Regions from separate parts of the Enterobacter sp. genome, predicted to be linked through region 2. Evidence: predicted binding sites of a transcription regulator. Region 2 holds the regulator's gene; the other holds the start of a gene.
What was found. Region 2 encodes Fur, which represses iron uptake genes when iron is present. Its sites were predicted from a motif close to ATAATAATGAGAACNACTATCAA; they were not measured.

Region 1 (16,002 bases), on a different contig from region 2:
GCGATGGGCAATGCCGACGACGCGGTAAAAGCGCACGCCAACGTGGTGATTGGCGACAACACCACCGACAGCATCGCGCAGTACATTTACACTCACCTGCTGTAATCAGGCGGTGATCGAGACGCTCTTAATTTGCGCGTAAAGCCACAGTCCGGGTTTGATCCCTAACTCATCCCTGGCCCACGGGCTGATGCGCGCCCAGAGCGTCCTGCTGCCGACCTCGAGCTTCACTTCCACTTGCCCGTTATCATCAAAACATTCCGCCACTTTGGCGCGCAGGATATTTCGAATACTGGTTTGCAGCGGGGGCTGCAGCACCAGCGAGACGTCCGACGCCTGGATGCGAATACGCAGCGCGGACTGTAACGGCTTGTCGATCTTATTGACCCACAGGTGCTGATCGCCCAGCGCCAGCGCCGTCATCGCGTAGTGCGGATGATGTTCCTGGACGCTTACTTTCAGAATGCTGCTCTGCTGTTCCCGGGGCAACCAGGGGTGCATCACGCTGCTGCCCCACACCTCTTCCAGGTTGCCGAAGGCCTTGACGCTGCCCTCTTCCAGCACCAGCACTTTGTCGGCCAGATGGAGGATCTCATCCAGCGAATGGCTGACGTAGAGCATCGGAATATTAATTTCCCGCGTCAGGCGCTGTAGATAAGGCAGAAGTTCGCGTTTACGCGGAATATCCAGCGAGGCCAGCGGTTCGTCGAGCAGCAGCAGTTCGGGTGCGGTCAGCAACGCGCGGCCAATGGCCACGCGCTGTTTTTCTCCACCGGAGAGCGAGGATGGCAGCCTGTCGAGCAATGGCTCAATACCTAAAAGCGTCACCAGCTTATCAAACTGCCCGGCCATGCTTTTCGCCATGCCGTAACGCAGGTTGCCGCGCACGCTGTAGTGCGGGAACAGGCGTGCATCCTGGAAAACATAGCCGATGCGGCGTTTATCCGGCGAGAGGTAAACCTTATTCTCCACGTCATTCAGGACCCGGTCATTCAGGACAATACGGCCAGACTGCGGACGCGTCAGGCCGCTGATGGCATTAATCAGCGACGTTTTTCCCGCCCCCGACACGCCAAAGATGGCGGTGATTCCGCTTGCCGGCAGCGTTTCATTAAGCGTCAGGGTATGGTTTCCCAGCGTCTGGGTGAAATGGAGTTCCAGCATGCTTATTTCCCCATCCGCTCGCGGCTGAGCCGCGCCAGCCATTCAGACACCATTAGCGACACCAGCGCCAGCACAATTGAAATGATACACAGCCGCGCCGCCGCGCCTTCACCGCCCGGCGTTTGAATCAGCGTATACATGGCCGACGGAATCGTCCGCGTCTCACCGGGTATGTTCGACACAAACGTGATCGTCGCGCCAAACTCGCCGAGCGAGCGGGCGAAGGCCAGCACCGTCCCGACAATAATGCCGGGTAACGTCAGGGGCAGCGTGATGGTGAAAAAGACGCGCCAGCGCCCGGCGCCCAGCGTGCGGGCCGCCTGTTCAAGCTTCATGTCCACCCCTTCCAGCGCGAGACGTATCGCCCGCACCATCAGTGGGAATGACATCACCGCCGCAGCCAGTACCGCACCGCGCCAGCTAAAAGCGAACGTCAGCCCAAACCAGTCGTAGAGCTTCTCGCCGATAAAACCGCGTCGCCCCATCGAAATCAGCAGCAGGTAACCGACCACTACGGGCGGCAACACGAGCGGAAGATGAAGCACGCTGTCGAGCAGCGTTTTGCCGGGAAACTGACAGCGAACCAGTAGCCAGGCAAAGAAGATCCCAAAGGGCAAACTCAGCGCAACCGCCAGGGAAGAGACTTTAAGGCTCAGCAGAACAGCCTGCCATTCAGGATCGGTCAATATCATCAGTGAGTCGTAAATCCGTAACGTTTAAAGATAGCGGACGCTTCAGGCCCCTTCAGATAATCGCGGAAAGCCGTCACGGTCGCATTTTTATGTCCATCAACAATCGCAACAGGATATTCCACTTTCTTGTGGGAGTCTTCCGGGAACGTTGCCACCACTTTCACCCCCTTACTGGCTACGGCATCAGAGCCATACACAATGCCCAGCGGGGCTTCGTTGCGTTCCACCAGCGCCAGCGCGCCGCGCACGTCTTCGGCCGGGGCCAGCTTCGGCGACAACGTCTCCCATGCGCCCAGCTTTTGCAGCGCTTCTTTGGCATAAATCCCGGCCGGAACGTGCGCCGGGTCGCCCACCGCCAGACGGCCACCGTTCAGCAGGCTCGTCCAGTTGGTCTGTTTGTTGATAGTGATGTCCGCCTGCGCGCTGCCTTTTGGCGCCACGACAACCAGGCTATTCCCCAGCAGCGTTTCGCGGGTTGTCGCATCAATTGATTTCTTCTCCGCCGCGTAATCCATCCACTTCTGATCCGCCGAGATGAACAGATCCGCCGGTGCGCCCGCTTCTATCTGGCGAGCCAGCGTCGAGGAAGAGGCAAAAGAGGAGACCACCTCGACGTTTTTCTCTTTTTTATACGCCGCCGCAATATCCTGCAGCGCGTTAGTCAACGACGCCGCCGCAAAGACCGTGATTTTACCCTCGTCCGCCAGCGCGTGTCCGGTAAGGGAAAGCGTCAATGTTGCCCCTGCAAAAAGGCGTACCCATGAACGTGCCATCTGTAACTCCTGCGAGTAGCGTTATATACAAATTAATATAACGATAACGTCAGGGAGATCCCAGCGTTTAATCGTACCGCTGAATGGGTAAACCGGTGTGATGCGTTAAATTATATCGGCGAAAACGGGAAAATCTTGAGAGCAAAACGCCCGGACAAGCCGGGCGTTTTGAGGGGAATCAATGCTGCTTTTTAGCCTGGTCTCTGTGACCAATGTTCGAAAAGACGTTGAACACTTCACCCAGGCCGTAGATGGCACCGAGGATGATGGCCATCACTACTGGTACCATGATCACGGCGAATACCAGACTTTTCAACAACTCTAACATGGTTTTCTCCAGATATTGTGAATGACTCATTCTACCCTGAATAGTGAGAAAAACATCCCCTTTTGTGCGGTACCCTTTGCGCCCTGCACCATTTGGGTCACAATACTCTTTTTGCTAGGACACTGTTATGCAGGCCGAAATTCTCCTCACTCTACGACTTCAGCAAAAGCTTTTCGCCGATCCGCGACGTATCGCCCTGCTTAAACAAATAGAACAAACGGGCTCGATTAGCCAGGGGGCGAAAAACGCGGGAATCAGCTATAAAAGCGCCTGGGACGCCATCAACGAGATGAACACCCTGAGCGAACACCCGCTGGTGGACAGAGCCACGGGCGGCAAAGGCGGCGGCGGTGCGATCGTGACGCGTTATGGCCAGCGCCTTATTCAGCTTTACGATCTGCTGGCGCAGATCCAGCAAAAAGCGTTTGATGTGTTGAGCGATGACGATAACGTTCCGCTGGACAGTCTGCTGGCCGCCATTTCCCGCTTCTCTTTACAAACCAGCGCCCGCAACCAGTGGTTTGGTACGGTGACGGCGCGCGACGATCTCCAGGTACAGCAGCATATTGAGATCCTGCTTGCCGATGGCACCACCCGTCTGAAAGCCGCCATAACGGCGCAGAGCGCAGAGCGTCTTGAGCTTGATGAAGGTAAAGAGGTGCTGGTGCTGCTGAAAGCGCCGTGGGTCACTATCACGCGCGATCCCGACGCGGCAAAGGCAGCAGATAACCAGCTGCCGGGCACAATCAGCCATATCGAACGCGGCCAGGCGCAATGCGAAGTGCTTATGACCCTGGCAGATGGGCAACCGCTCTGTGCGACCATACCGCTCAGCGAGTCGGACGACTTAGAAGAAGGTGCTGTCGTCACCGCTTATTTCAACGCGGACCGGGTGATTATCGCCACTTTGTGCTGAGCACATTGACAATCGAACCGACAGTGCGTATCCCTGATATCTGGTGCTGCAAAAACAGGGATAAATCATGTCATCATTGCATATTTCGCAAGGCACGTTTCGTCTTAGCGATACCCGAACGCTAACGATTGCTGATTTGACGATTCGCGCGGGTGAAAGCTGGGCGTTTGTCGGCACTAACGGCAGCGGTAAATCCGCGCTGGCCCGCGCGCTGGCGGGAGAGCTCAACCTCCTCAAAGGCGAATACCAGAGCGACTTTACGCGCCTGACGCGCCTGTCGTTTGAACAACTGCAAAAGCTGGTCAGCGACGAGTGGCAGCGCAACAACACCGATTTACTCAGCCCTGGCGAAGACGATACCGGCCGTACGACGGCGGAAATTATTCAGGATGAAGTGAAGGATCCCGCCCGCTGCCAGCGCCTGGCAGAACAGTTCGGTATCACCCCTCTACTGAACCGGCGCTTTAAATACCTTTCGACCGGCGAGACGCGAAAAACGCTGCTTTGTCAGGCGCTGATGAGCGAACCTGAACTGCTTATTCTGGACGAACCGTTCGACGGTCTTGACGTGCAGTCCCGGGCGCAGCTGACGTCTCTGCTGGCGTCGCTTAATCAGCAGGGATATACCCTCGTGCTGGTGCTTAACCGCTTCGATGAAATTCCGGAATTTATCCAGCACGCGGGCGTCCTGGCCGACTGTAACCTGACCGAGACCGGCGAAAAAACCGCGCTGCTTAAGCAGGCGCTGATTGCCCAACTCGCGCACAGCGAACAGCTCGACGGTATTACCCTTCCGGAACCCGACGCCCCGTCGGCGCGCCACGCGCTTGATCCCCACCAGCCGCGCATCGTGCTGCGGGATGGTGTGGTCTCTTATGACGATCGCCCGATCCTTAATCACCTCAACTGGACGGTCAATCCAGGCGAGCACTGGCAGATTGTCGGCCCCAACGGCGCGGGAAAATCGACGCTGCTGAGCCTGATCACCGGCGATCATCCGCAGGGCTACAGCAACGACCTCACGCTGTTTGGTCGGCGTCGCGGCAGCGGCGAAACCATCTGGGATATCAAAAAACACATCGGCTACGTCAGCAGCAGCCTGCATCTGGATTACCGGGTCAGTACCACGGTACGCAACGTGATCCTCTCCGGGTATTTTGATTCCATCGGTATTTATCAGGCGGTGTCGGATAAACAACATAAGCTCGCCCAGCAGTGGCTGGACATTCTGGGCATGGACAACCGGGTTGCTGACGCGCCGTTTCATAGTCTGTCGTGGGGGCAGCAGCGTCTGGCCCTGATCGTTCGCGCGCTGGTGAAACACCCTACGCTGCTGATCCTCGACGAACCGCTGCAGGGACTCGACCCGTTGAACCGCCAGCTTATCCGCCGCTTTGTGGATGTCCTGATTAGCGAAGGTGAAACGCAGCTGCTTTTCGTTTCACATCATGCCGAAGATGCCCCCGCCTGCATCACGCATCGCCTGGAGTTTGTTCCGGACGGTGAGGGTTATCGCTACCTTCTCAGCAACGTTGATTAACCGTGGAGGGCTCTGCCCTCCTCTTTTTCAGATAACTTGCATCAATACATCGCTATCTCTTTGATCTAGAATGCTCTCAGTCATGAAAAAAGTGAGTGTGAAAACGAGTGTAAACGATTCCACTATTTTATCCCATGTCACACTTTTCGCGTCTCTGTTATGCTATGGTTATTACATACCATAAGCCCAATGGAGCGAAATATGCGAGTTCTGGTAACAGGTGGTAGCGGTTACATAGGTAGTCATACCTGCGTGCAACTGCTGCAAAACGGCCATGACGTCATCATTCTCGACAACCTGTGCAACAGTAAGCGCAGCGTGCTGCCTGTGATTGAACGTCTTGGCGGTAAACAACCGACTTTTGTGGAAGGCGACATCCGCAACGAAGCGCTGATGACCGAGATCCTTCACGACCACGCCATAGAAGCGGTGATCCACTTCGCGGGTCTGAAAGCGGTCGGTGAATCCGTTGCGAAGCCGCTCGAGTATTACGACAACAACGTCAACGGCACTCTGCGTCTCATCTCCGCCATGCGCGCGGCGAACGTCAAAAACTTCATCTTTAGCTCCTCCGCCACCGTCTACGGCGATCAACCGAAAATTCCTTACGTTGAAAGCTTCCCGACCGGTACCCCGCAAAGCCCGTACGGCAAAAGCAAGCTGATGGTGGAGCAGATCCTGACCGACCTGCAAAAAGCCCAGCCGGAGTGGAGCATCGCGCTGCTGCGCTACTTCAACCCGGTCGGCGCGCATCCGTCTGGCGATATGGGTGAAGATCCCCAGGGCATCCCAAACAACCTGATGCCGTATATCGCCCAGGTTGCCGTTGGCCGTCGCGACTCGCTGGCGATTTTTGGCAATGACTATCCGACCGAAGACGGCACCGGCGTGCGCGACTACATCCACGTAATGGATCTGGCCGACGGTCACGTTGCGGCCATGCAGCAGCTGGCTGACAAACCGGGCGTGCATATTTACAACCTCGGCGCCGGAGTCGGCAGCAGCGTGCTGGACGTGGTTAACGCCTTCAGCAAAGCCTGCGGCAAGCCGGTGAACTACCACTTCGCACCGCGTCGCGAGGGCGATCTGCCTGCTTACTGGGCCGATGCCACCAAAGCCGACAAAGAGCTTAACTGGCGTGTGACGCGCACGCTTGATGAAATGGCACAGGATACCTGGCACTGGCAGTCACGCCACCCGCAAGGCTATCCGGACTAAGGATCCGTCATGACGCAATTTAATCCCGTCGATCATCCGCATCGTCGTTTTAACCCGTTAAGCGGGCAATGGATTTTAGTTTCTCCGCATCGCGCTAAGCGCCCCTGGCAGGGGGCGCAGGAGACGCCTGCAAAACAGACCCTGCCGCAGCACGACCCGGACTGCTTCCTCTGTCCGGGCAACACGCGCGTTACCGGGGATAAAAACCCGGACTACAAAGGCACCTTCGTGTTCACAAACGATTTTGCCGCCCTGATGACCGACACGCCGGACGCGCCTGAAAGCCACGATCCGCTGATGCGCTGCGAAAGCGCGCGCGGAACCAGCCGCGTGATCTGCTTCTCTCCCGATCACAGCAAGACGCTGCCGGAGCTGAGCGTGGACGCGCTGAAAGAGGTCGTCAGCACCTGGCAGGCACAAACCGCAGAGCTGGGGCAGAGCTATCCGTGGGTGCAGGTGTTCGAAAACAAAGGCGCGGCCATGGGCTGCTCGAACCCCCATCCGCACGGCCAGGTCTGGGCGAACAGCTTCCTGCCTAACGAAGCCGAGCGTGAAGACCGTCTGCAGAAAGCGTATTACGCGGAAAACGGCTCGCCGATGCTGGTGGATTACGCGCAGCGTGAACAGGCCAACGGCAGCCGTACCCTGGTGGAAACCGAACACTGGCTGGCCGTCGTGCCTTACTGGGCCGCGTGGCCGTTTGAGACGCTGCTGCTGCCGAAAGCACATGTTCTGCGTATAACCGATCTCAGCGACGCGCAGCGCGACGACCTTGCCCTGGCGCTGAAAAAGCTGACCAGCCGTTACGACAATCTGTTCCAGTGCTCCTTCCCGTACTCCATGGGCTGGCACGGCGCGCCGTTCAACGGGGAAGAGAATCAGCACTGGCAATTGCATGCCCATTTCTATCCGCCGCTGCTGCGCTCTGCGACGGTACGTAAATTTATGGTGGGCTACGAAATGCTGGCAGAAACCCAGCGTGACCTGACGGCGGAACAGGCGGCAGAACGTCTGCGTGCCGTTAGCGACGTCCACTATCGCGAATCAGGAGTCTAAAAAATGAGTCTGAAAGATAAAACACAATCCCTGTTTGCTGAGAAATTTGGCTACCCTGCCACCCACGTTATCCAGGCGCCAGGCCGCGTTAACCTGATCGGTGAACACACCGACTATAACGATGGTTTCGTGCTGCCGTGCGCCATCGATTACCAGACCGTTATCAGCTGTGCGAAACGCGACGACCGTAAAGTCCGCGTGATTGCGGCTGATTACGGTAATGAGACGGACGAATTTTCCCTCGATGGCTCGATTGTGACGCACGACAGCCAGCAGTGGTCTAACTACGTGCGCGGCGTCGTCAAACACCTTCAGAAGCGTAACAAGAACTTCGGCGGTGCGGATTTAGTCATCAGCGGCAACGTGCCGCAGGGTGCGGGCTTAAGCTCCTCTGCGTCTCTGGAAGTTGCCGTCGGCACCGTATTCCAGCAGCTTTACCATCTGCCGCTGGATGGCGCGCAAATCGCCCTGAATGGTCAGGAAGCAGAAAACCAGTTCGTGGGCTGTAACTGCGGCATTATGGACCAGCTGATTTCCGCGCTCGGGAAAAAAGAGCATGCCCTGTTAATTGATTGCCGTTCGCTGGGAACCAAAGCCGTTCCCCTGCCAAAAGGCGCGGCCGTGGTGATCGTTAACAGCAACTTTAAGCGCACGCTGGTGGGCAGCGAATACAACACCCGCCGCCAACAATGTGAAACCGGCGCCCGTTTCTTCCAGCAGCCAGCCCTGCGCGACGTGACGCTCAATGAATTTAACAAAGTGGCGCACGAGCTGGATCCGGTTGTCGCCAAACGCGTTCGTCACGTGCTGACGGAAAATGCCCGTACGGTTGAAGCCGCGTCCGCGCTGGCGAAAGGTGACCTGAAACGCATGGGTGAGCTGATGGCGGAATCTCATGCCTCCATGCGCGATGATTTTGAAATCACCGTTCCGCAGATCGACACCCTGGTGGAAATCATCAAAGCGACCATTGGCGACAAAGGCGGCGTGCGCATGACGGGCGGCGGTTTTGGCGGCTGTATCGTTGCGCTGGTGCCAGAAGAGTTGGTCCCTGCCATACAGGATGCCGTGGCGAAGCAGTACGAAGCAAAAACAGGCATCAAAGAAACCTTCTATGTTTGTAAAGCATCACAAGGAGCCGGACAGTGCTAAACGAAACACCTACACTCGCACCGGATGGTCTGCCGTATCGCCTGTTAACCCTGCGCAACAGCGCGGGAATGGTCGTTACGCTGATGGACTGGGGTGCTACCCTTCTTTCTGCCCGCGTACCGATGCCGGACGGCAGCGTGCGCGAAACCCTGCTCGGCTGCGCCTCGCCTGAGCAGTATGTCAATCAGTCCGCCTATCTGGGCGCGTCCGTTGGGCGATATGCTAACCGCATCGCGAAAAGCCGTTTTGAACTCAACGGCGAGCAGTACACCCTGCTTCCTAGCCAGGGTGAGAACCAGCTGCACGGCGGGCCGGACGGGTTTGATAAACGCCGCTGGAAGATTGTTCGTCAAAACGACGGTGAAGTGCTGTTCTCACTGGATTCGCCTGATGGCGATCAGGGCTTCCCGGGGAACCTTACCGCGTCCGCGCGCTTTACGCTGACCGATGACAACCGTATCGCCATTGAATACCGCGCGAAGGTCGACAGGCCGTGTCCGGTCAACCTGACCAATCACGCGTACTTTAATCTGGATGGTAGCCAGTGCGACGTGCGTGAGCACAAGCTGCAGATCCTGGCGGATGCGTATCTGCCGGTTGACGAGATGGGCATTCCATATCAGGGCCTCAAAGACGTGAGCGGCACCAGCTTTGACTTCCGCAGCGCGAAAACCATCGCCCGGGATTTCCTGAGCGATGACGATCAGCGTAAGGTGAAAGGCTACGATCACGCTTTCCTGCTGCAGGCCAAAGGTGATGTGAAGCAGCCTGCCGCGCAAGTCTGGTCTGCGGATGACAAGCTGCAGATGACGGTTTATACCACTGCCCCTGCCCTGCAGTTTTACTCAGGCAACTACCTCGGCGGCACGACGGCGCGCGAACACGATGAGTACAGCGACTGGCAAGGCCTGGCGCTGGAGAGCGAGTTCCTGCCGGACAGCCCGAACCATCCGGAATGGCCGCAGCCAGGCTGCGTGCTGCACCCGGGTGAAGAGTACGTGAGCGTGACGGAATACCATTTTATTCCACATTAATATTCAGCCCTCCCTCCGGAGGGCTTTTTTCTGCACGCCTTGCTGAAAATAGCGCCGATCGCAGACAAAATCATAACCCTGGATTCACAAGCATCTTACACTCAGAGACTATTTTCGCTATGGTTAGGGTTAAGCGTTGCTGCTGGCACGGCCACGGCAATATAATGAGAATTGTTATCATTCTAAAAATGCTTGAGGAGTAAGAGATGGCTATTACTAAGCTGGTCCTGGTGCGTCACGGCGAAAGCCAGTGGAACAACGAAAACCGCTTTACCGGTTGGTACGACGTTGATCTGTCCGAGAAAGGCGTAAGCGAAGCAAAAGCAGCAGGTAAACTGCTGAAGGAAGAAGGCTTCAGCTTTGATTTTGCTTACACCTCTGTGCTGAAACGTGCCATCCACACCCTGTGGAACGTGCTGGACGAACTGGATCAGGCCTGGCTGCCGGTTGAGAAGTCCTGGAAATTGAACGAACGTCACTACGGTGCGCTGCAGGGCCTGAACAAAGCGGAAACCGCTGAGAAATATGGCGACGAGCAGGTTAAACAGTGGCGTCGCGGCTTCGCAATCACCCCGCCAGAGCTGACCAAAGATGACGAGCGCTACCCGGGCCACGACCCACGTTACGCGAAGCTGACCGACGCTGAGCTGCCAACCACCGAGAGCCTGGCGCTGACCATCGACCGCGTTGTGCCTTACTGGAACGAAACCATTCTGCCACGCCTGAAGAGCGGCGAGCGCGTGATCATCGCGGCTCACGGTAACTCTCTGCGTGCGCTGGTGAAATACCTGGACAACATGGGTGAAGACGAAATCCTCGAACTGAACATCCCAACCGGCGTACCGCTGGTGTATGAGTTCGACGAAAACTTCAAGCCAATCAAACACTACTATCTGGGTAACGCAGAAGAGATCGCGGCGAAAGCAGCGGCTGTTGCGAACCAGGGTAAAGCGAAGTAATTTTCGCTGATCATAAAAAAAGCGCGGAGCCTTCCGCGCTTTTTTATTTGTGCCTGAGAATTCAGCCGCGGCGCGCTTTTACCGCATTTGCCAGCTGGCGCAGGATGGCGTCGGTATCGTCCCAGCCGATGCAGGCATCGGTCACGCTTTTGCCGTACACCAGCGGCTCGCTGCCTTCCAGGTTCTGGTTACCTTCAACCAGATGGCTTTCGATCATCACCCCAATCACCGCCTTCTCACCGCCGGCAATCTGCTGGCAGACGTCTGCACCCACTTCCATCTGCTTTTTAAACTGCTTGCTGGAGTTGGCATGGCTGAAATCGATCATCACCTGCGGCGGCAGTCCGGCTTTTTCCAGCCCGACTTTCACTTCTGCCACGTGTTTCGCGCTGTAGTTCGGCTCTTTACCGCCGCGCAGAATGATGTGGCAGTCACCGTTCCCGCTGGTGTTAACGATGGCGGAGTGACCCCATTTTGTCACGGACAGGAAGCAGTGCGGCGCACCAGCGGCGTTGATGGCATCAATAGCCACCTTAATGGTGCCGTCAGTGCCATTTTTGAAACCCACCGGGCAAGAAAGACCGGACGCCAGCTCGCGGTGGACCTGAGATTCAGTCGTGCGCGCACCAATTGCGCCCCAGCTCATCAGGTCTGCAAGGTATTGTGGCGTAATCATGTCCAGGAATTCACCGGCCGCAGGCAGGCCGCTGTCGTTGATCTCAAGTAGCAGCTTGCGCGCAATGCGCAGGCCGTCGTTGATCTGGAAGCTGTTATCCATGTGCGGATCGTTAATCAATCCTTTCCAGCCAACGGTGGTGCGCGGTTTTTCAAAATAGACGCGCATGACGATTTCCAGCTCATCCTTTAGCTCTTCACGGAGGGTGAGCAGACGGGCGGCGTATTCTTTCGCGGCTGCAGGATCGTGAATGGAGCACGGACCAATCACCACCAGAAGACGATCGTCATTACCTTTCAGGATCTTATGGATCGCTTTACGAGCATGAGAAACCGTGTTTGCGGCATTTTCAGTGGCGGGGAATTTCTCAAGGAGCGCTACAGGAGGTAATAACTCATTGATCTCTTTAATGCGTAAATCGTCGTTCTGATAATTCATCTTCGTTCCAGCTCTGCCATATCTTTAGTAATGAAAGCAATCCTTTCAATCTATCTTGTCGACCAGGAAGTGTAAACACGGTTTTACACTTCACGCAGATAATTCCTGGAATTCGCCTAAAAATCGTCACAAAATAGCGAAAAACGAGATCTAACCTAAGCTTTTTAACTGTAACAACCAATTTTTACACGCTTAAACGCGATTCCCTACTGACGTAAGTCCGTAAGGCGGGATCTTTCGCCTCTGAAAAAGATGCACTGTTGGAGAATGTTATCCAGCGTAACGACAAGAACAGGAGCACCATGATGAAAATGACAAAACTGGCAACTCTCTTCCTGACCGCTACACTCACTCTGGCCAGCGGCAGCGTCCTGGCTGCGGAAACGGGCACCTCAGACAGCAACGGTGACGCCAATGCGGCTGCGGCAGCAGGTCAGCCTGCGCCTGATGCGAAACAGAATATCGCCCCGAATAATGTCGACAACAGCCAGATCAATACCGGCAACACCAACACCGGCGGCACCATGCTGCATCCAGACGGTAGCGGTTCCGGCACTATGAACCATGACAATATGAGTTCAGATGAAGTCCATAAGAACTCAATGTGCAAGGACGGCAAATGCCCGGACCCTAACGACAAAATGGGTAACGACGCCAATACCAAAACCGATGGTACTACCCAGTAATTTGTTATGAACCGTCAGAAAAAGGAGAGCTCAGGCTCTCCTTTCTTTTTGAAGTAACCTATTAAAAACGCTACACTAAAAACAATAACACATCAGGAAAGCAGACATGGCGCACTCCCATTCACACTCGCACTCATCCGGCAACGACAACGCTAAACGACTGATGCTGGCCTTTGGCGTCACGGCAACGTTTATGGTTATTGAGGTCATTGGCGGCCTGATTTCCGGCTCTCTGGCGCTTCTGGCTGATGCCGGACACATGCTGACCGATGCAGCCGCCCTGCTCTTCGCCCTGATGGCCGTGCAGTTTGCGCGTCGTCCTCCAAATGCGCGCCATACCTTCGGCTGGCTGAGACTGACCACACTGGCCGCATTTGTTAACGCTATTGCGCTGGTGGTCATTACCATTCTTATCGTCTGGGAGGCAATACAGCGCTTCAGACACCCGCAGCCGATCGCCGGGGCAACCATGATGGTGATTGCCGTAGCAGGGCTGCTGGCGAATATTCTGGCCTTCTGGATTTTGCACCGCGGCAGCGGGGAGAAGAACCTGAACGTACGCGCTGCGGCTCTGCATGTTATGGGTGATTTGCTCGGCTCAGTCGGGGCGATTGTCGCCGCGCTGGTGATCCTCTACACCGGCTGGACGCCTGTCGATCCGATTCTGTCCGTTCTTGTGTCGTGTCTGGTCTTGCGCAGCGCCTGGCGGCTGCTGAAGGAGAGCGTGAATGAACTGCTTGAAGGGGCGCCAGCTTCCATGGATATCGACGAGCTGAAGCGCAACCTGCGCCGTTCAGTCCCGGAAGTACGCAACGTTCATCATGTTCACGTCTGGCTGGTGGGAGAGAAACCGGTCATGACGCTGCACGTCCAGGTGATCCCCCCTCACGACCACGATGCGCTGCTCGATCGCATCCAGCACTTCCTGGAACATCACTACGACATTAGCCATGCCACCGTTCAGATGGAGTATCAGCCCTGTAGCGGACCGGACTGCCACCTTAACGAGGCGCAGTCCGGCCATTCACATCATCATGACCACTAGCCGGAAAGCGCGTGAGAGCCTCGCTCGCGCGCGCTGTTAATCCACATCCGGCTGCCGTTCAGCGCGATGAAGGTCAGCAGCAGATATTCCAGCGACATCGCATAGACGCCCTGCAGGGCGAAGATCGCCACGCTGATCACGTTGATGATGACCCACAACAGCCAGTTCTCAACGTATTTACGGGTCATCAGAATCATCGCCGCAATCGACAGCACCATCATGCAGGAATCCCAAAACGGGAAGGCATCCGGCTGGAGTTCAGGCATCGTCACGTTCAGGCCGATGCCGGACATGGCCGAAACGGCAACGCGGGTCAGGAACGCAAAAACCGGGTTGATGTAAACGGTCATTAAGCCAATGGCCACCACGCAGGCGACGAACCAGGCGATGGCTTTCGGCAGGGGCAGCCAGCGGATCTGCAGCTCGGCCTCCTGCTGGCTGTTCTGACGCGACCAGGCATACCAGCCGTAAATATTGGCGGCAAAGAAGAACAGCTGCAAAAGCAGGCTGGCGTACAGCTGGATCTGGAAGAAGATAATCGCAAACAGCGTGACGTTAATCAGCCCGAACGCGTAGTTGCTGATCTTCTCCAGGCTTGCCAGCCAGATACAGAGTAATCCCGCCAGCGTGCCAACGGCCTCGATCCATGAAAGGTCATAGCCACCTGCACCAATCGGTATATGAACCAGAATGTTATGTGTGCTAAAAAAATCCATCTTTTCCCCGGGGAGTTTTGAATTAAGTACGTAGTGTAGCCGCAAAATCCAGCATGCGGTTAAGCGGAATTAACGCACCTTCACGCAGGGCGGCATCCACATGGATTTCATGCGCCGCACCACCGGTTTCTAACCCCTCGGCAATCGCTTTCAGGCCGTTCATCGCCATCCACGGGCAATGTGCACAGCTGCGACACGTTGCGCCCTCGCCTGCCGTTGGCGCTTCAAGAAGCTCTTTCTCCGGTACGGCCTGCTGCATCTTGTAGAAGATACCGCGATCGGTCGCCACGATAAGCTGCTTGTGAGGCAACGTTCTGGCAGCGTTGATAAGCTGGCTGGTGGAACCCACGGCATCCGCCATGTCGACGATCGACTGCGGAGATTCAGGGTGAACAAGAATGGCTGCGTCAGGATAAAGCGCCTTCATGCGCGCCAGCGCCTGGGTCTTGAACTCGTCATGAACGATACAGGCGCCCTGCCAGCAGAGAACATCAGCACCCGTCTGCTTCTGGACATAATTGCCGAGATGGCGATCGGGCGCCCAGATAATTTTCTCGCCCAGGCTATCCAGATGTTCAATCAGTTCAACGGCGATACTCGATGTGACCACCCAGTCTGCACGCGCTTTTACGGCCGCAGAGGTGTTAGCGTAGACCACCACAGTCCGGTCAGGATGGGCGTCACAGAAGGCCGTGAATTCGTCAATCGGACAGCCCAGATCCAGGGAACACTCCGCGTTAAGCGTGGGCATCAGAATGGTTTTTTCCGGGCTCAGGATCTTTGCCGTTTCGCCCATAAAACGCACACCGGCAACCAGCAGCGTTGAAGCGGGATGTCGTGCACCGAAGCGCGCCATCTCCAGTGAGTCAGAAATGCAGCCCCCGGTATCTTCAGCCAGCTGCTGTATTTCCGGGTCGGTGTAGTAATGGGCCACCATTACCGCATCGCGCTCTTTGAGAAGACGTTTGATCTTCTCGCGGTAGAACTGCTTTTCGTCCTGGCTCAGCGGGACAGGCTTTGGCGGAAACGGATAGATTGCGGCTTCAGGATCAAACATCACACTCATTATGGCTTCTCGTTTTACTGGCTTAACAATATTGCCTTTCATTTGCCTGACATAGCAAAACGCGTGGCAATTGTGTTTTGTATACTAAACAAGATAGCGAATCTGGAGTGAAAAGTCACCGGAAATAGGTGCGGATAGCATTTGTCGGGTGGCGGCTTCGCCTTACCTGACCAACAAAACAGACAGATAGCAAAAAGGCGCCTTTAGGGCGCCTTTCTACACTGGTGGGTCGTGCAGGATTCGAACCTGCGACCAATTGATTAAAAGTCAACTGCTCTACCAACTGAGCTAACGACCCCTTGCGGGATGTACTGCAAATTTATTCAGGCTGGTGGGTCGTGCAGGATTCGAACCTGCGACCAATTGATTAAAAGTCAACTGCTCTACCAACTGAGCTAACGACCCATTCGGGTGTTGCCTGAATTATCACTCGGCACCAATAACATTGGTGGGTCGTGCAGGATTCGAACCTGCGACCAATTGATTAAAAGTCAACTGCTCTACCAACTGAGCTAACGACCCGAGTGGTGGGTGATGACGGGC
Region 2 (14,575 bases):
AGCGCCAGGATCACTTCACAGTCAGAGCCGGTCTGGAATGCGTAGCGGTCGCCGTATTCGGCGCGCAGTGCCTGGTGGTTATAGATCTCACCGTTGACAGCCAGCGCGTGCGTTTTTTTCTCGTTATACAGCGGCTGTGCACCGGCGTTGACGTCAACAATAGACAGACGTTCGTGAGCCAGAATTGCTTTGTCACTGGCGTAAACGCCTGACCAGTCCGGGCCGCGATGGCGCATCAGGCGGGACAGTTCGAGTGCCTTTTTACGCAGTTCGCCCGCGTCAGTTTTAATATCCAGTACGCCAAAAATTGAACACATAACCTTCTCCGTTAACCCTGTTGCTTTGTAATGTTGCTTGCTTATGAAAATGCCGCAAAGGGGCAGGGCGCGCAAGCGTTTTACGGGTGAAAACGGAAATAGTGCAATAGTGATTGCGGAATAGTGAAAAAAGAGTACGCCATGAGTTCTTTTATTGATGATTATGCAATGAAATGTGCTTTTTGTTAGATGGAGTTTTATTTGTGTAGGCCATAAATGAAAAACCACGCCCTGAGGCGTGGTTCGGTATCAGATGATGTCAATTTCATCGACGGAGGGGTAAATCCAGCTCGGCCGGAACGGCATCGAATCAATGTCATCAAGTTGAGAGACGCCGGACAGGACCAGAATCGTCTCCAGACCCGCCTGGAAACCGGCCAGAATATCGGTGCGCAGGTTGTCGCCGACAATAACGGTTTCTTCAGAGTGGGCCTGCATCTTGTTGAGCGCGGCACGAATAATCCACGGGCTCGGTTTACCGACCACGAACGGCTGACGACCTGAGATTTTCTCGATACCGGCGCAGAGCGCGCCGCAGGCCGGATAAAAACCACGGCCATGCGTATCCGGGTTGGTGGCGATAAAGCGCGCACCGCTGGCGACAAAGTATGCTGCTTTATGCATCATCTCCCAGTTAAAGGAACGCGTCTCGCCGACAATCACAAAGTCCGGGTTCACGTCAGTGATGGTAAAGCCCGCTTTGTAGAGCTCGTGTATCAGCGCACCTTCACCCACCACGTAGGCTTTCTTTCCTTCCTGACGCTTCAGAAAATCCGCCGTGGCCATCGCCGAGGTATAAAACACGCTGTCCGGGACGTCGACGCCTGCGGTGGCAAAGCGGTTTGCCAGATCCTGACCGGTTTGAGAAGGGTAGTTCGTGAGCAGAACCAGTGGCATTCCTTTGTCGATGATGCGGTGAAGAAACTCCGCAGCACCCGGCACGGCAACGTTGTCGTGCATCAGCACGCCGTCGATATCACAAATTACGTTCTTAATGGTCATGGATATTCCGACTTCAAAAAAAGAAGGCGTTACTATAAGGTTCGATCAGCTTTCCAGCAAATGCTGGAGCAGAATTCCGTTGAGCATGGCGCGTTTGACCAACGCGAACGCGCCAATCGCCGAGCGATGGTCAAGCTTTGAACGAACCACCGGAAGATTCTGGCGGAATGCTTTCAGCGCCTGGGTGTTAATACAGCCTTCAATCGCAGGGAGCAGAACCTTTTCCGCTTCCACAATTTCACCGGCGATCACCACTTTTTGTGGGTTAAACAGGTTAATGGCAATGGCGATGGTTTTCCCCAGATGACGTCCAACCTGCTCGATCACTTCGCAGGCCAGCGCGTCGCCTTTATTAGCGGCTTTGCAGATGGTGCCTATCTTGCAGTCGTCCAGCGTGACGCGGCTTTGATAACCCTGTTCAAGCAGATGGCGAACGCGCTGCTCGATGGCCGTGTTGGCGGCGATGGTTTCAAGGCAGCCAAAGTTGCCGCAGTGGCAGCGCTCCCCGAGAGGTTCAACCTGAATGTGGCCGATCTCTCCGACGTTACCGTTGCGCCCAATAAAAATCCGGCCGTTAGAGATAATGCCTGCACCCGTACCGCGGTGGACGCGCACCAGAATAGAGTCTTCACAGTCCTGGCTCGCACCAAAGTAGTGCTCCGCCAGCGCCAGAGAGCGGATGTCGTGACCCACAAAGCAGGTCACTTTAAAACGCTTTTCCAGCGCGTCGACCAGCCCCCAGTTTTCAACCTGAATGTGCGGCATATAGCGGATCACGCCGCTTTCCGGGTCGACCAGACCGGGCAGGATCACGGAGATGGCAATGAGTTCGCGGATCTTGCGCTGACAGCTTTCAGTAAACTGCGCGATGGTATTGAGCAGCGCATGTTCCAGCGTCTCCTGGGTGCGTTCCGGAAGAGGGTAGTGTTCTTCCGCAATGGCTTTACTGCTCAGATCGTACAGCGTGAGGGTGGTATCATGGCGCCCCAGACGGACGCCAATTGCCTGAAAATTGCGGGTTTCGGTAATAATAGAGATGGCGCGGCGGCCCCCGGTGGAGGCCTGCTGATCGACTTCTTTGATCAGACCGCGCTCAATGAGCTGGCGGGTAATTTTTGTCACGCTGGCGGGAGCAAGCTGGCTTTGTTCGGCTATCTGAATCCGCGAGATGGGGCCGTGCTGGTCAATCAGGCGGTATACCGCCGCACTGTTAAGTTGTTTAACGAGATCGACATTACCGATTTGAGCTTGTCCGCCAGGTGTCATACTTTTACTTACTCAGTGACGACCTCGTTACCATTAACGATGGTCTTAATAATTTTATAATCGTGTGTGAATGCCGTCAGGTTTGCAACCATACCTGGTGCAATTCCGCCGAGCTGTTTATCCACGCCCATTGCGCGAGCCGGATACAGGGTTGCCATGCGCAGGACTTCATCAAGCGCAATCCCGCAATGTTCTACCAGGTTACGCACCCCTTCAATCATGGTCAAAGAGGAACCGCTCAGCGTACCGTTTTCATCCACACACAGTCCATTGCGGTAGTATATTGTTTTACCGGCAAAAATGAACTGCTCAATATTTGCACCTGCCGGTGCGGTGGCATCCGTCACCAGACAAAGCTTGTCACCTTTCAGCCGCTTAGCGTTGCGAATGTTGGTGTAATCGACGTGTAAGCCGTCAGCAATAATGCCGCAGTAGACGTCTGGCTCATCCAGAATCGCCCCGACCAGACCCGGTTCACGGCCTGTGATATACGGCATGGCGTTGTAAAGGTGAGTTGCGAAAGTAATTCCCGCGCGGAAACCGGCTTTCGCTTCTTTCAGCGTTGCGTTTGAGTGGCCTGCTGAAACGATAATCCCGGCGGCGGCCAGCTTGCTGATGACATCCGTACCCGTCATTTCAGGCGCCAGCGTCACTTTGGTGATCACATCGGCGTTGGCACACATGTAGTCAACCAGCTCTGCATCAGGTTTACGCACGTAGTCCGGGTTATGCGTTCCTTTCTTGACCATATTCAGCCATGGCCCTTCAAGGTGCAGACCCAGCGCCTGGTTAGGATGTTTGGCCAGGTATTCTCGCATCACGCGGATACCCTGCTTCATAAGGTCATCACTGCTGGTGATGAGCGTTGGCAGATAGCTGGTGCAGCCCGATTTCTCGTTGGCTTTCTGCATGATCTCCAGCGTTTCTACCGTCACCGCATCCGCGGTGTCATTGAATTGCACACCGCCGCAGCCGTTGAGCTGCACGTCGATGAAACCGGGGGAGATTACTGCTCCATTGAGTGAGCGCTGTTCAATCTCCGGCGGCAGTTCTGCCAGCGGGCAAACACGTTCAATCAGGCCATCAGCGATAACAATCGCATGGTCATCCAGAATTTCATGGCCGGTATAAATCCGACCGTGGGTTAAAGCGTACATAACGACCCCCGGTTAAAAAAAGCGGCCGCCTCTTGATGAAGAGGCGGTTATTCAATTACAGACCTTTGATGTTCTCAGCTTCTAACTCGTTGAAGTACTTCAGCGTTTTAACCTTCAGCTCCATCGTGGACGGCTCGTCGCAGACGATGACTGATTTCGGATGCAGCTGCAGGCAGCTTATGGTCCACATATGGTTTACGTTGCCTTCAACGGCAGCCTGGAGCGCCTGGGCTTTCACGCTGCCCAGCACCAGAATCATCACTTCTTCAGCATCCAGCAGGGTGCCTACGCCTACGGTCAGGGCGTATTTTGGAACCTGGTTAACATCGCCGTCAAAGAAGCGGGAGTTTGCCACGCGCGTGTCATGGGTCAGCGTTTTAATACGGGTGCGGGAAGCCAGAGATGACGCCGGTTCGTTAAACGCGATGTGACCATCATTACCTACACCACCCATAAACAGGTGGATCTTACCGTAAGAACGGATTTTTTCTTCATACTGACGGCATTCTGCGTCAATATCAGGCGCGTTTCCATTCAGCAGGTTAATATTTTCAGCTGGAATATCAACGTGATCAAAGAAATTACGGTGCATAAAGCTATGGTAGCTTTCCGGGTGATCTTTCGGTAAGCCAACGTATTCATCCATGTTGAATGTCACAACATGCTTGAAGCTAACCTGGCCTGCTTTATGCATCTCAACCAGCGCCTTGTAGGCAGTCAGCGGTGTGCCGCCTGTCGGAAGTCCAAGAACGAAAGGACGATCGGCAGTTGGTTTAAAGGCGTTGATACGGTTAACGATATGGCGAGCGGCCCATTTACCAACTTGTTCAGCAGTTGCCAGGGGAATCAGTCTCATTGTTCACCTCAAGAGTTAAAGTAGAAGAGTGGGCGGATAGCTATCGGAACCTGATACTTAAGCGTAACCTGGAAACTTTCAGGCCGGATCAATCCGTCTTGATTTTTTGAATGATAAAATAAGTTTTCACTGTTAGCCAGTGTAAGGAAGGGTTAATAACGATATTTGGTGACAAAAATCACAAAAAGTACGCGTTTAATTTGCGATACGAATTAATTTTTCACACACTCACAATGCCAGTGAAGCATCAACTGTATCTATAGTTCGTGACACAATAAAAAACAGAGCTGAGAACATGCCTTAAACGGGGTCTCATAGGGGGAAGAAAGTGAGTATTCTAGGTTATTTACAAAAGGTTGGCCGCGCACTTATGGTGCCGGTCGCCACGCTGCCTGCCGCAGCCATCCTGATGGGTGTCGGCTACTGGATCGACCCCAACGGCTGGGGTAATACCAGCGCGCTGGCGGCGTTCTTTATCAAGTCAGGTTCCGCCATTATCGACAATATGTCCGTGTTGTTCGCGATTGGTGTGGCTTACGGTATGTCCAAAGACAAAGACGGTGCCGCTGCGCTGACCGGTTTTGTCGGTTTCCTCGTCTTAACCACTCTCTGCTCACCTGCAGCAGTGGCCATGATCCAAAAAATTCCGGCGGACCAGGTTCCGGCGGCATTCGGTAAGATCAGCAACCAGTTTGTCGGTATCCTTGTGGGTATCATCTCTGCCGAACTGTATAACCGCTTCAGCAGCGTAGAGCTGCCAAAAGCGCTCTCCTTCTTTAGCGGCCGCCGTCTGGTCCCTATCCTGACCTCGTTTGTGATGATCGTTGTCGCGTTCATCATGATGTACGTCTGGCCGATGATTTTCGACGGTCTGGTGAACTTCGGTGAGCACATCCAGAAACTGGGTTCTGTCGGTGCGGGCGTGTACGCGTTCTTCAACCGTCTGCTGATCCCGGTTGGTCTGCACCACGCGCTGAACTCCGTGTTCTGGTTCGACGTTGCCGGTATTAACGATATCCCTAACTTCCTGGGTGGCGCACAGTCCATCGAAGCAGGTAAAGCGGTTGTCGGTATCACCGGTCGTTACCAGGCGGGCTTCTTCCCGATCATGATGTTTGGTCTGCCGGGTGCTGCGCTGGCTATCTACCACTGCGCGCGTCCAGAGAACAAAGCGAAAGTGCTGGGTATCATGATGGCGGGCGCGTTCGCGGCCTTCTTCACCGGTATCACCGAGCCGCTGGAGTTCTCCTTCATGTTCGTGGCGCCGGTTCTGTATGTGATCCACGCCGTGCTGACCGGTATCTCCGTGTTCATCGCTGCCAGCATGCAGTGGATTGCCGGTTTCGGCTTCAGCGCCGGTCTGGTGGATATGGTGCTTTCGTCCCGTAACCCGCTGGCGACCCACTGGTGGATGCTGATCCCGCAAGGTCTGGTGTTCTTCGCGATCTACTACGTAGTGTTCCGTTTCACTATCACCAAATTTAACCTCATGACACCGGGTCGTGAACTGGCCGTGGCCGGTAGCGAAGCGGATGGTCAGGATGTGAACGTGAGCGGTGCTCAGGACCAGGACGTTTCAGGTCTGGCGCGTCAGTACATCGCCGCAGTAGGCGGTTCTGACAACCTGACCGGTATCGATGCCTGTATCACTCGCCTGCGTCTGAACGTCAAAGACTCTTCCCTGGTGAACGAAGCGCTGGCCAAACGTCTGGGCGCGTCCGGTGTTATCCGCCTGAACAAAACCAGCGTGCAGATTATCGTTGGCTTTGTGGCAGAGAAAATTGCTAATGCCATGAAAACTACCGGCCCGGTAGCCGCAGCAGAAGCTTCTGTCGCACCTGCCGCCGCGCCAGCGGCTGCAAAACCGCAGGCGGTACCCAACGCCAAAACGATAGCCGCGCTGGTTTCACCGGTAACCGGTGAAGTCGTTGCGATTGAGCAGGTGCCTGACGAAGCCTTCGCCAGCAAAGCGGTCGGTGACGGTGTGGCGGTGAAACCAACGGACAAAACCGTTGTGTCTCCGGCTGCCGGTACCATCGTGAAAATCTTCAACACCAACCATGCGTTCTGCCTCGAAACCGAAAATGGCGCGGAGATCGTTGTCCATATGGGTATCGATACCGTTGCGCTGAACGGCCAGGGCTTTACTCGTCTGGTGGAAGAGGGCGCTGAAGTGGTGGCTGGGCAGCCGATTCTGGAAATGGATCTGGACTTCCTGAACGCCAACGCGCGCTCCATGATAAGTCCGGTCGTTTGCAGCAACATCGACGACTTCAGCGGCCTGGTCATTCAGGCGAAAGGTCAGGTTGTTGCGGGTCAAACACCGCTGTACGAGATTAAAGGCAAGTAATCGCTCCTGAGTAGAGTCATGCCTTAAGCGGCGGGGGAGATCCTCCGCCGCTTTTTTTTGCAGCAAATGCCCCCATTATTTTCTTCAGAGACGTTTTAAGGGTTGTCACTACGTCCGGCTTATAAGATCATATGCCGTTATACGTTGTTTACGCTTTGAGGAATCCACGATGAGTGAGGCTGAAGCCCGCCCGAGTAACTTTATTCGTCAGATCATCGATGAAGATCTGGCCAGTGGTAAGCACACCACAATTCATACCCGCTTTCCGCCGGAGCCGAACGGCTACCTGCATATCGGGCATGCGAAGTCCATCTGCCTGAACTTTGGCATTGCGCAAGACTACCAGGGACAGTGCAACCTGCGTTTCGATGACACCAACCCAGTAAAAGAAGACATCGAATACGTTGAGTCCATTAAGAACGACGTGCAATGGCTGGGCTTCAACTGGTCTGGCGATATCTGCTACTCCTCTGACTATTTTGATCAGCTGTACGCCTATGCGGTAGAGCTTATCAACAAGGGTCTGGCGTATGTCGACGAGCTGTCTGCTGACGAGATCCGTGAGTATCGCGGTACGCTGACCGCACCGGGCAAAAACAGCCCGTTCCGCGACCGCAGCGTGGAAGAGAACCTGGCGCTGTTTGAAAAAATGCGTGCCGGTGGCTTCGAAGAAGGCAAAGCGTGCCTGCGTGCCAAAATCGACATGGCGTCTCCGTTCATCGTGATGCGCGATCCGGTGCTGTACCGCATTAAGTTTGCGGAACACCACCAGACCGGCAACAAGTGGTGCATCTACCCGATGTACGACTTTACCCACTGCATCAGCGATGCGCTGGAAGGCATTACGCACTCCCTGTGTACGCTGGAGTTCCAGGACAACCGTCGTCTGTACGACTGGGTTCTGGATAACATCACCATTCCTGTGCATCCGCGCCAGTACGAGTTCTCTCGCCTGAACCTGGAATACACCGTGATGTCCAAGCGTAAGCTGAACCTGCTGGTGACCGACAAGCACGTTGAGGGCTGGGATGATCCACGTATGCCTACCATTTCTGGTCTGCGTCGCCGTGGTTACACTGCCGCCTCTATTCGTGAGTTCTGCAAACGTATCGGCGTGACCAAGCAGGACAACACCATCGAGATGGCGTCCCTTGAATCATGCATTCGCGAAGATCTCAACGAAAACGCTCCGCGCGCGATGGCGGTTATCGATCCGGTGAAACTGGTTATCGAAAATTATCCGCAGGGTGAAAGCGAGCTGGTCGCCATGCCTAACCATCCGAACAAACCGGAAATGGGAAGCCGTGACGTGCCGTTCAGCGGCGAGATCTGGATTGACCGCGCTGACTTCCGCGAAGAAGCCAACAAACAGTACAAGCGTCTGGTGCTGGGTAAAGAAGTGCGTCTGCGTAATGCCTACGTCATCAAAGCCGAGCGCGTAGAGAAAGATGCAGAAGGGAATATCACCACCATCTTCTGTTCTTATGATGCTGAAACGCTGAGCAAAGATCCTGCGGATGGCCGCAAGGTGAAAGGCGTTATCCACTGGGTGAGCGCATCCCACGCGCTGCCGGTAGAAATTCGTCTGTACGATCGTCTGTTCAGCGTGCCTAACCCTGGTGCTGCGGAAGACTTCCTGGCGACCATCAACCCGGAATCTCTGGTGATCAAGCAGGGTTATGCGGAGCCTTCTCTGAAAAACGCTGAAGCAGGCAAAGCGTTCCAGTTCGAACGTGAAGGTTACTTCTGCCTGGACAGCCGTCACAGCACGGCAGAAAAACCGGTATTTAACCGTACCGTAGGTCTGCGTGATACCTGGACGAAGATCGGCGAATAATATTGCTGGTCTGGTCAATGAGAGACAAACGCCGCACTATGCGGCGTTTTTTTATTTAACGATCAGGGTATTAAGCCAGGGCCTAAAAAGGTGTGATAAAAATATCAGGTCAATGAGGTGCTACTTATTTTTCAAAAAAAATTTTGTGTCATTAGGAAAAACAAAAAGGTTATAAGAAAGGGAAGATGTTTCTCGTCTAGCCACTGAAATACTTGAAAATTCCCCGCCATTCCTCGCCTCCCTGCAAATGTTACAAAGCACTACTAATTATGTGCACTTCGTCATAATCCTGACTTTTGTCCGCTAAAAAGCATTGATAATTCGCGTCGCGAAAAATAACCTAACGACGGTATTTAATTCGAGGGTATTTAAAACTACCCCTGACCATTTGGTCTTTTTTATTTACGCCGTTTCAGGCGTTTTAATTCGTCAAAGAGGAATAATCTATGCGTACGTTCAGTGGCAAACGTAGTGCGCTGGCGCTGGCTATTGCCGGTGTGACAGCAATGTCGGGCCTGGTGGTGACACCAGAGGCGAAAGCGGCGGGCTTCATCGACGATTCTACCCTCACGGGCGGTATCTATTACTGGCAGCGTGAACGTGACCGTAAAGACGTCACCGAAGACAAATACAAAACCAACCTTTCTCATTCCACCTGGAACGCCAACCTGGACTTCCAGTCAGGCTATGCCGCGGATATGTTCGGTCTGGATATTGCTGCGTTTACCGCGATTGAAATGGCGGAAAACGGCGACAGCGCCCACCCGAACGAAATTGCCTTCTCCTCCAGCAATAAAGCGTATAAAGAAGACTGGTCCGGGGATAAGAGCGGCATCAGCCTTTACAAAGCCGCTGCAAAATTTAAATACGGTCCGGTATGGGCGCGCGGTGGTTATATTCAGCCAACTGGCCAGACCCTGTTAGCACCGCACTGGAGTTTTATGCCGGGTACCTATCAGGGTGCGGAAGCCGGGGCGAACTTTGACTACGGTGATGCGGGTGCGTTGAGCTTCTCCTATATGTGGACCAACGAGTACAAAGCACCCTGGCACATCGAGATGGACAAGTTCTACCAGAACGATAAGAAAACCAAAGTCGATTATCTCCACTCGCTGGGGGCGAAATACGACTTCAAAAACGATCTGGTTCTCGAAGCAGCATTTGGCCAGGCGCAAGGGTATATCGATCAGTACTTTGCCAAGGCCAGCTATAAGTTTGATGTCGCGGGTAGCCCGCTGAGTACCAGCTATCAGTTCTACGGTACGCGCGACAAAGTCAGCAACGGTGGCGTCAATGACATTTATGATGGCACCGCGTGGCTGCAGGCGCTAACCTTCGGCTATAAGGTCGGTCAGGTTGATTTACGTCTGGAAGGAACATGGGTGAAGGCGGAAGGGCAGCAGGGCTACTTCCTGCAGCGTATGACCCCGACCTATGCCTCATCCAACGGTCGTCTTGATATCTGGTGGGATAACCGCTCAGACTTCAACGCCGACGGCGAGAAAGCGGTCTTCTTCGGCGCAATGTACGACCTGAAAAACTGGAACCTGCCTGGCTGGGCGGTGGGCGCTTCTTACGCTTACGCCTGGGATGCAAAACCAGCCGATATGGCAACTCCGGACGCATACTACGATCCCAACTATCGCCTGAAAGAGTCTTCCTACAGCCTCGATGCTATCTATACCCTGCAGGATGGCCGCGCGAAAGGCACAATGTTCAAACTGCACTTCACTCAGTATGACAACCACTCCGATATCCCGAGCTACGCGGGCGGTTACGGCAACATCTTCCAGGATGAACGTGACGTGAAATTCATGGTTATCGCACCGTTCACTATCTTCTGATGAATCTTCCGGCGGGTTAGATCCCGCCGGACCGGAGACTGCATATGATGAAAAAAATCGTAATCGTCGCGTTGCTGGCATCAGGGCTGGTGGCGTGTGCTCAGAGTGAGGCACCGAAAGAAGATTCCCGGCTGAAGGAGGCCTATAGCGCCTGTATTAATACAGCAGAAGGATCGCCGGAGAAAATTGAAGCCTGTCAGAGCGTTTTGAACGTGCTGAAGAAAGAGAAAGCGCATGAGCAGTTTGCGACGCGGGAGAATGTCCGCGTGATGGATTACCAGGCCTGTATCCAGGCGCGTAAAACCGGTAACGATCAGGAAGTGACCAAGCGTTGCGATAAGATCTGGAACGAGATACGCAACAATAATAAATAAGTTGCTTTACGCCCGGTGGCGCTGCGCTTACCGGGCTTTTTTCTGGCAAAAAAAAGCCAACCTTTCGGCTGGCTCAGAGTATGAACACTTGATTATTTTGCGTCGTGCGCGTGGTCATCTTCGCGGCAGTCGCCTTCAGCACAGTGACCGTAAAGATACAGGCTGTGGTTGGTCAGGCGGATACCGTGACGCGCGGCGATTTCACGCTGGCGCGCTTCGATGGAATCATCGCTGAATTCAATGACCTTGCCGCAGTCGAGGCAGATCAGATGATCGTGGTGCTGCTGCTGGGTCAGTTCGAAAACAGATTTACCGCCTTCGAAATTATGACGGGTGACAATGCCCGCGTCATCAAACTGGTTCAGCACGCGATAGACGGTAGCCAGCCCAATCTCTTCACCCATGTCGATAAGACGTTTATAAAGGTCTTCCGCACTGACATGGTGATTGTCTGGACCCTGAAGCACTTCGAGGATTTTTAACCGAGGAAGCGTAACTTTCAGGCCAGCCTTCTTTAATGCGGTATTGTTGTCAGTCATGCGGAATCTGTCCTGTTGCTAAACGATTCACTTCTGTAGGAAGTGACAGAAAATGCACCTGGGATAATGCGTCTCATTATAGAACTGCCATGGCTAAATGAAAACTGCAAGTCTCAGGCAAAATATGCTTATAAAAATGGGGTATCACCAACAAACTTGCTCTATGGAAAACCACATTTTATCAGGGAGACATTGTACAGGTCTGGGCGAAAAAGTTAAAAGATTGTAGCGATTAATTTAATCGGTTTGACCTGGGGCATGGGCGCAACCGCAGTTGCGCCGCGATAAAATCAGGCGTTCAGAATATCATCAAGGTGCAGTTCTTCACGGATCTGCTTCACCCACTTCTCAACGCGCTCGGCGGTCAGTTCTGGCTGACGGTCTTCGTCGATGGCCAGACCCACGAAATGATCGTCATCGGCCAGGCCTTTAGACGCTTCGAAGTGGTAACCAGCGGTCGGCCAGTGGCCTACGATAACCGCGCCATTCGGCTCAATGATGTCGCGGATGGTACCCAGCGCGTCACAGAAATACTCAGCGTAGTCTTCCTGGTCACCGCAGCCAAACAGGGCAACCAGCTTACCGTTGAAGTCCACTTCTTCCAGCGTCGGGAAGAAATCATCCCAGTCGCATTGGGCTTCACCGTAGTACCAGGTTGGGATACCCAGCAGCAGAATGTCATAGCCTTCCAGATCTTCTTTGCTGCTCTTGGCAATGTCATGCACATCAGCAACGTCTTTACCGAGCTGTTTTTGAATGTTTTTTGCGATATTTTCGGTATTGCCGGTATCACTGCCAAAGAAAATGCCGATGATTGCCATGAGTAAAATAACCTCTTGAAACTTAATAGTATGGTGGCGCAATTCGGCCACGGATAAGGGCAATAATAGCAGAACTGGCAACCCTGCGGAAACAGCTATCGCGCAGGACTGCACTCTGTGCTACATGAAAAGGGTAATAAAGGGGATTTTCAGACTTATGCCTGGCTGCGTAACGCCTCAAGCTGGGCGATTAACATCTCTTCAATGAGCTCGCTTCGGCTGATATTTCGCGCGTCAGCCAGCTCGTTCAGCGCATCGACGGCGTCGGCGTTAAGCTTCAGTTCGACACGCTTAAGCCCGCGATTTTTATCGCGTTTAAGCTGATTGCGTTTATTGATACGCAGCTGTTCATCGCGCGAAAGCGGATTCGTCTTCGGTCGTCCCGGGCGACGCTCATTCGCGAACAGATCTAGTGTCGTACGGTCCGTTTGTTCTTTGGCCATGATTCTGAGACTTCGGGGGAAACACGCCGCCCTGCTAATGCCCGGGCGATAAGCGCGCCATCATACATCACCAAAAACGGCACGCCAACGACTGGAAGCCCGCAGCCTTCCAGTCGCTTTCTTTTTAATCAATTTGTCGTATCAGCGAGATAGCGGCGAATGGCGCGCAGCACAGCATCGGGTTTTTCTGCATGCACCCAGTGTCCGGCACCGGCAATCACGTGGGCGCGAGCCTGCGGGAATTGGGCCAGCAGCGTGTCGCGGTACGCGTCGGTAACGTAAGGAGAGTTACCGCCGCGAATAAAGAGGGTAGGGTGTGGCCAGGCGGGGACGGTTTCCCAGCCCACGATGTTATTGTACTGATTCCAGAGCACCGGCACGTTAAAACGCCATTGGCCGTCAACAAACGACTTCAGCAGGAACTGGACGACGCCTTCTTCATCAAGATGCTCACGCATGACGGCAGCCGCCTGTTGGCGAGTCGCGACGCCCGCTTCGGTGACCGCATTGATGGCGGCAAAAATTTCGTCGTGGCGGCGGACGTCGTAATCCACGGGCGCAACATCAATTACAACCAGGCCGTTAATACGCTCCGGGGCCAGTGCCGTCAGGGCCATCACCGCTTTGCCACCCATTGAATGCCCGATGAGGGTCACCTTTTGCAGGTCGTTGGCATCCAGCGTATCCAGCAGATCCTGCGCCATCGCCGCGTAGGTCATCTCGTCGGATCGGCCGGAAAGACCGTGATTGCGCATATCGACCTGTAAAATATCGTGGTCAGTAACCAGATCGCGCGCCAGCACGCCCAGGTTATCCAGGCTGCCAAAAAGCCCGTGAACCAGTACGATGGGAGAATTATTGTTCGGCGATTGTGCAGTTTGCGCTCGGGTATTCAATTTCATGGCAAAGTTCTTTTTTTACGTATGTCAGGTTAGGGTATCATGTTGACCATTCTGCCGCCCGGCTGCAAGGTTCCAGTTTAATCTGACTTTTGCCGCCAACCTGGTTTGACGCTATCCGCTGTTGGGATTTGACCTTATAATCCCAATGACTTGTATTCAGATAAGATATCGCACTGGATTAAGATGAAAACAATCGAAGTTGATGACGAACTCTATCAGTATATTGCCAGCCAGACGCGGCATATCGGGGAGAGCGCGTCCGACATTTTACGGCGCATGCTTAAAATTTCCGCCGCTTCACAGCCTGCTACCCCAGTCACCAAAGATGTCGTGTCTCAGCCAAGCGTTGTTGCACAAGCAAAACCTGCCGTGACGCCGGCAAAAGATAAAGTGCGTGCGATGCGCGAGCTGCTGCTCTCCGATGAATACGCGGAGCAGAAAAAGGCGGTTAACCGCTTTATGCTGGTGCTGTCTACACTTTACTCACTGGATAACAAAGCGTTTGCTGAAGCGACCGAGTCGCTGCACGGTCGTACTCGCGTCTATTTCGCGGGCGACGAGCAAACGCTGCTGCAAAATGGCAATCAAACCAAACCCAAACATGTTCCTGGCACCCCATACTGGGTGATCACCAATACCAATACGGGCCGTAAGTGCAGCATGATTGAACACATCATGCAGTCCATGCAGTTCCCGGCGGAATTGATTGAAAAGGTTTGCGGTACAATTTAACCCTTGCATCAGAAGGACCCGGTAATGGCAAATCACAGCCGTGCAGGCCAACCTGCACAACAAAGCGATTTGATTAACGTCGCTCAGCTGACCGCGCAGTATTACGTGCTGAAACCGGTCGTGGGCAACGCAGAA

Region 1: a site for Fur is predicted at 10,032-10,054, ahead of gpmA (2,3-diphosphoglycerate-dependent phosphoglycerate mutase). Genes of this name have one in related genera too.

The regions. Positions count from the first base shown of each region.
Region 1 covers NZ_CDRQYH010000021.1:41,511-57,512, reverse strand. Annotated here, with positions in the region: partial or broken gene ACWYRJ_RS09110 (pyridoxal phosphatase) at 1-105, shown strand, start outside; gene modC (molybdenum ABC transporter ATP-binding protein ModC) at 106-1,164, opposite strand; gene modB (molybdate ABC transporter permease subunit) at 1,167-1,856, opposite strand; gene modA (molybdate ABC transporter substrate-binding protein) at 1,856-2,629, opposite strand; gene ACWYRJ_RS09090 (AcrZ family multidrug efflux pump-associated protein) at 2,808-2,957, opposite strand; gene modE (molybdenum-dependent transcriptional regulator) at 3,085-3,873, shown strand; gene modF (molybdate ABC transporter ATP-binding protein ModF) at 3,941-5,413, shown strand; gene galE (UDP-glucose 4-epimerase GalE) at 5,615-6,631, shown strand; gene galT (galactose-1-phosphate uridylyltransferase) at 6,641-7,687, shown strand; gene galK (galactokinase) at 7,691-8,839, shown strand; gene galM (galactose-1-epimerase) at 8,833-9,873, shown strand; gene gpmA (2,3-diphosphoglycerate-dependent phosphoglycerate mutase) at 10,080-10,832, shown strand; gene aroG (3-deoxy-7-phosphoheptulonate synthase AroG) at 10,894-11,946, opposite strand; gene ACWYRJ_RS09045 (protein YbgS) at 12,252-12,632, shown strand; gene zitB (CDF family zinc transporter ZitB) at 12,739-13,677, shown strand; gene pnuC (nicotinamide riboside transporter PnuC) at 13,674-14,393, opposite strand; gene nadA (quinolinate synthase NadA) at 14,416-15,459, opposite strand; tRNA gene ACWYRJ_RS09025 (tRNA-Lys) at 15,682-15,757, opposite strand; tRNA gene ACWYRJ_RS09020 (tRNA-Lys) at 15,789-15,864, opposite strand; tRNA gene ACWYRJ_RS09015 (tRNA-Lys) at 15,906-15,981, opposite strand; tRNA gene ACWYRJ_RS09010 (tRNA-Val) at 15,985-16,002, opposite strand, start outside.
Region 2 covers NZ_CDRQYH010000078.1:5-14,579, reverse strand. Annotated here, with positions in the region: gene asnB (asparagine synthase B) at 1-317, opposite strand, end outside; gene nagD (ribonucleotide monophosphatase NagD) at 567-1,319, opposite strand; gene nagC (DNA-binding transcriptional regulator NagC) at 1,365-2,585, opposite strand; gene nagA (N-acetylglucosamine-6-phosphate deacetylase) at 2,594-3,742, opposite strand; gene nagB (glucosamine-6-phosphate deaminase) at 3,798-4,598, opposite strand; gene nagE (N-acetylglucosamine-specific PTS transporter subunit IIBC) at 4,927-6,948, shown strand; gene glnS (glutamine--tRNA ligase) at 7,118-8,785, shown strand; gene chiP (chitoporin ChiP) at 9,232-10,629, shown strand; gene chiQ (ChiQ/YbfN family lipoprotein) at 10,677-11,003, shown strand; gene fur (ferric iron uptake transcriptional regulator) at 11,096-11,542, opposite strand; gene fldA (flavodoxin FldA) at 11,833-12,363, opposite strand; gene ybfE (LexA regulated protein) at 12,519-12,806, opposite strand; gene ybfF (esterase) at 12,935-13,708, opposite strand; gene seqA (replication initiation negative regulator SeqA) at 13,892-14,440, shown strand; partial or broken gene ACWYRJ_RS17840 (hypothetical protein) at 14,465-14,575, shown strand, end outside.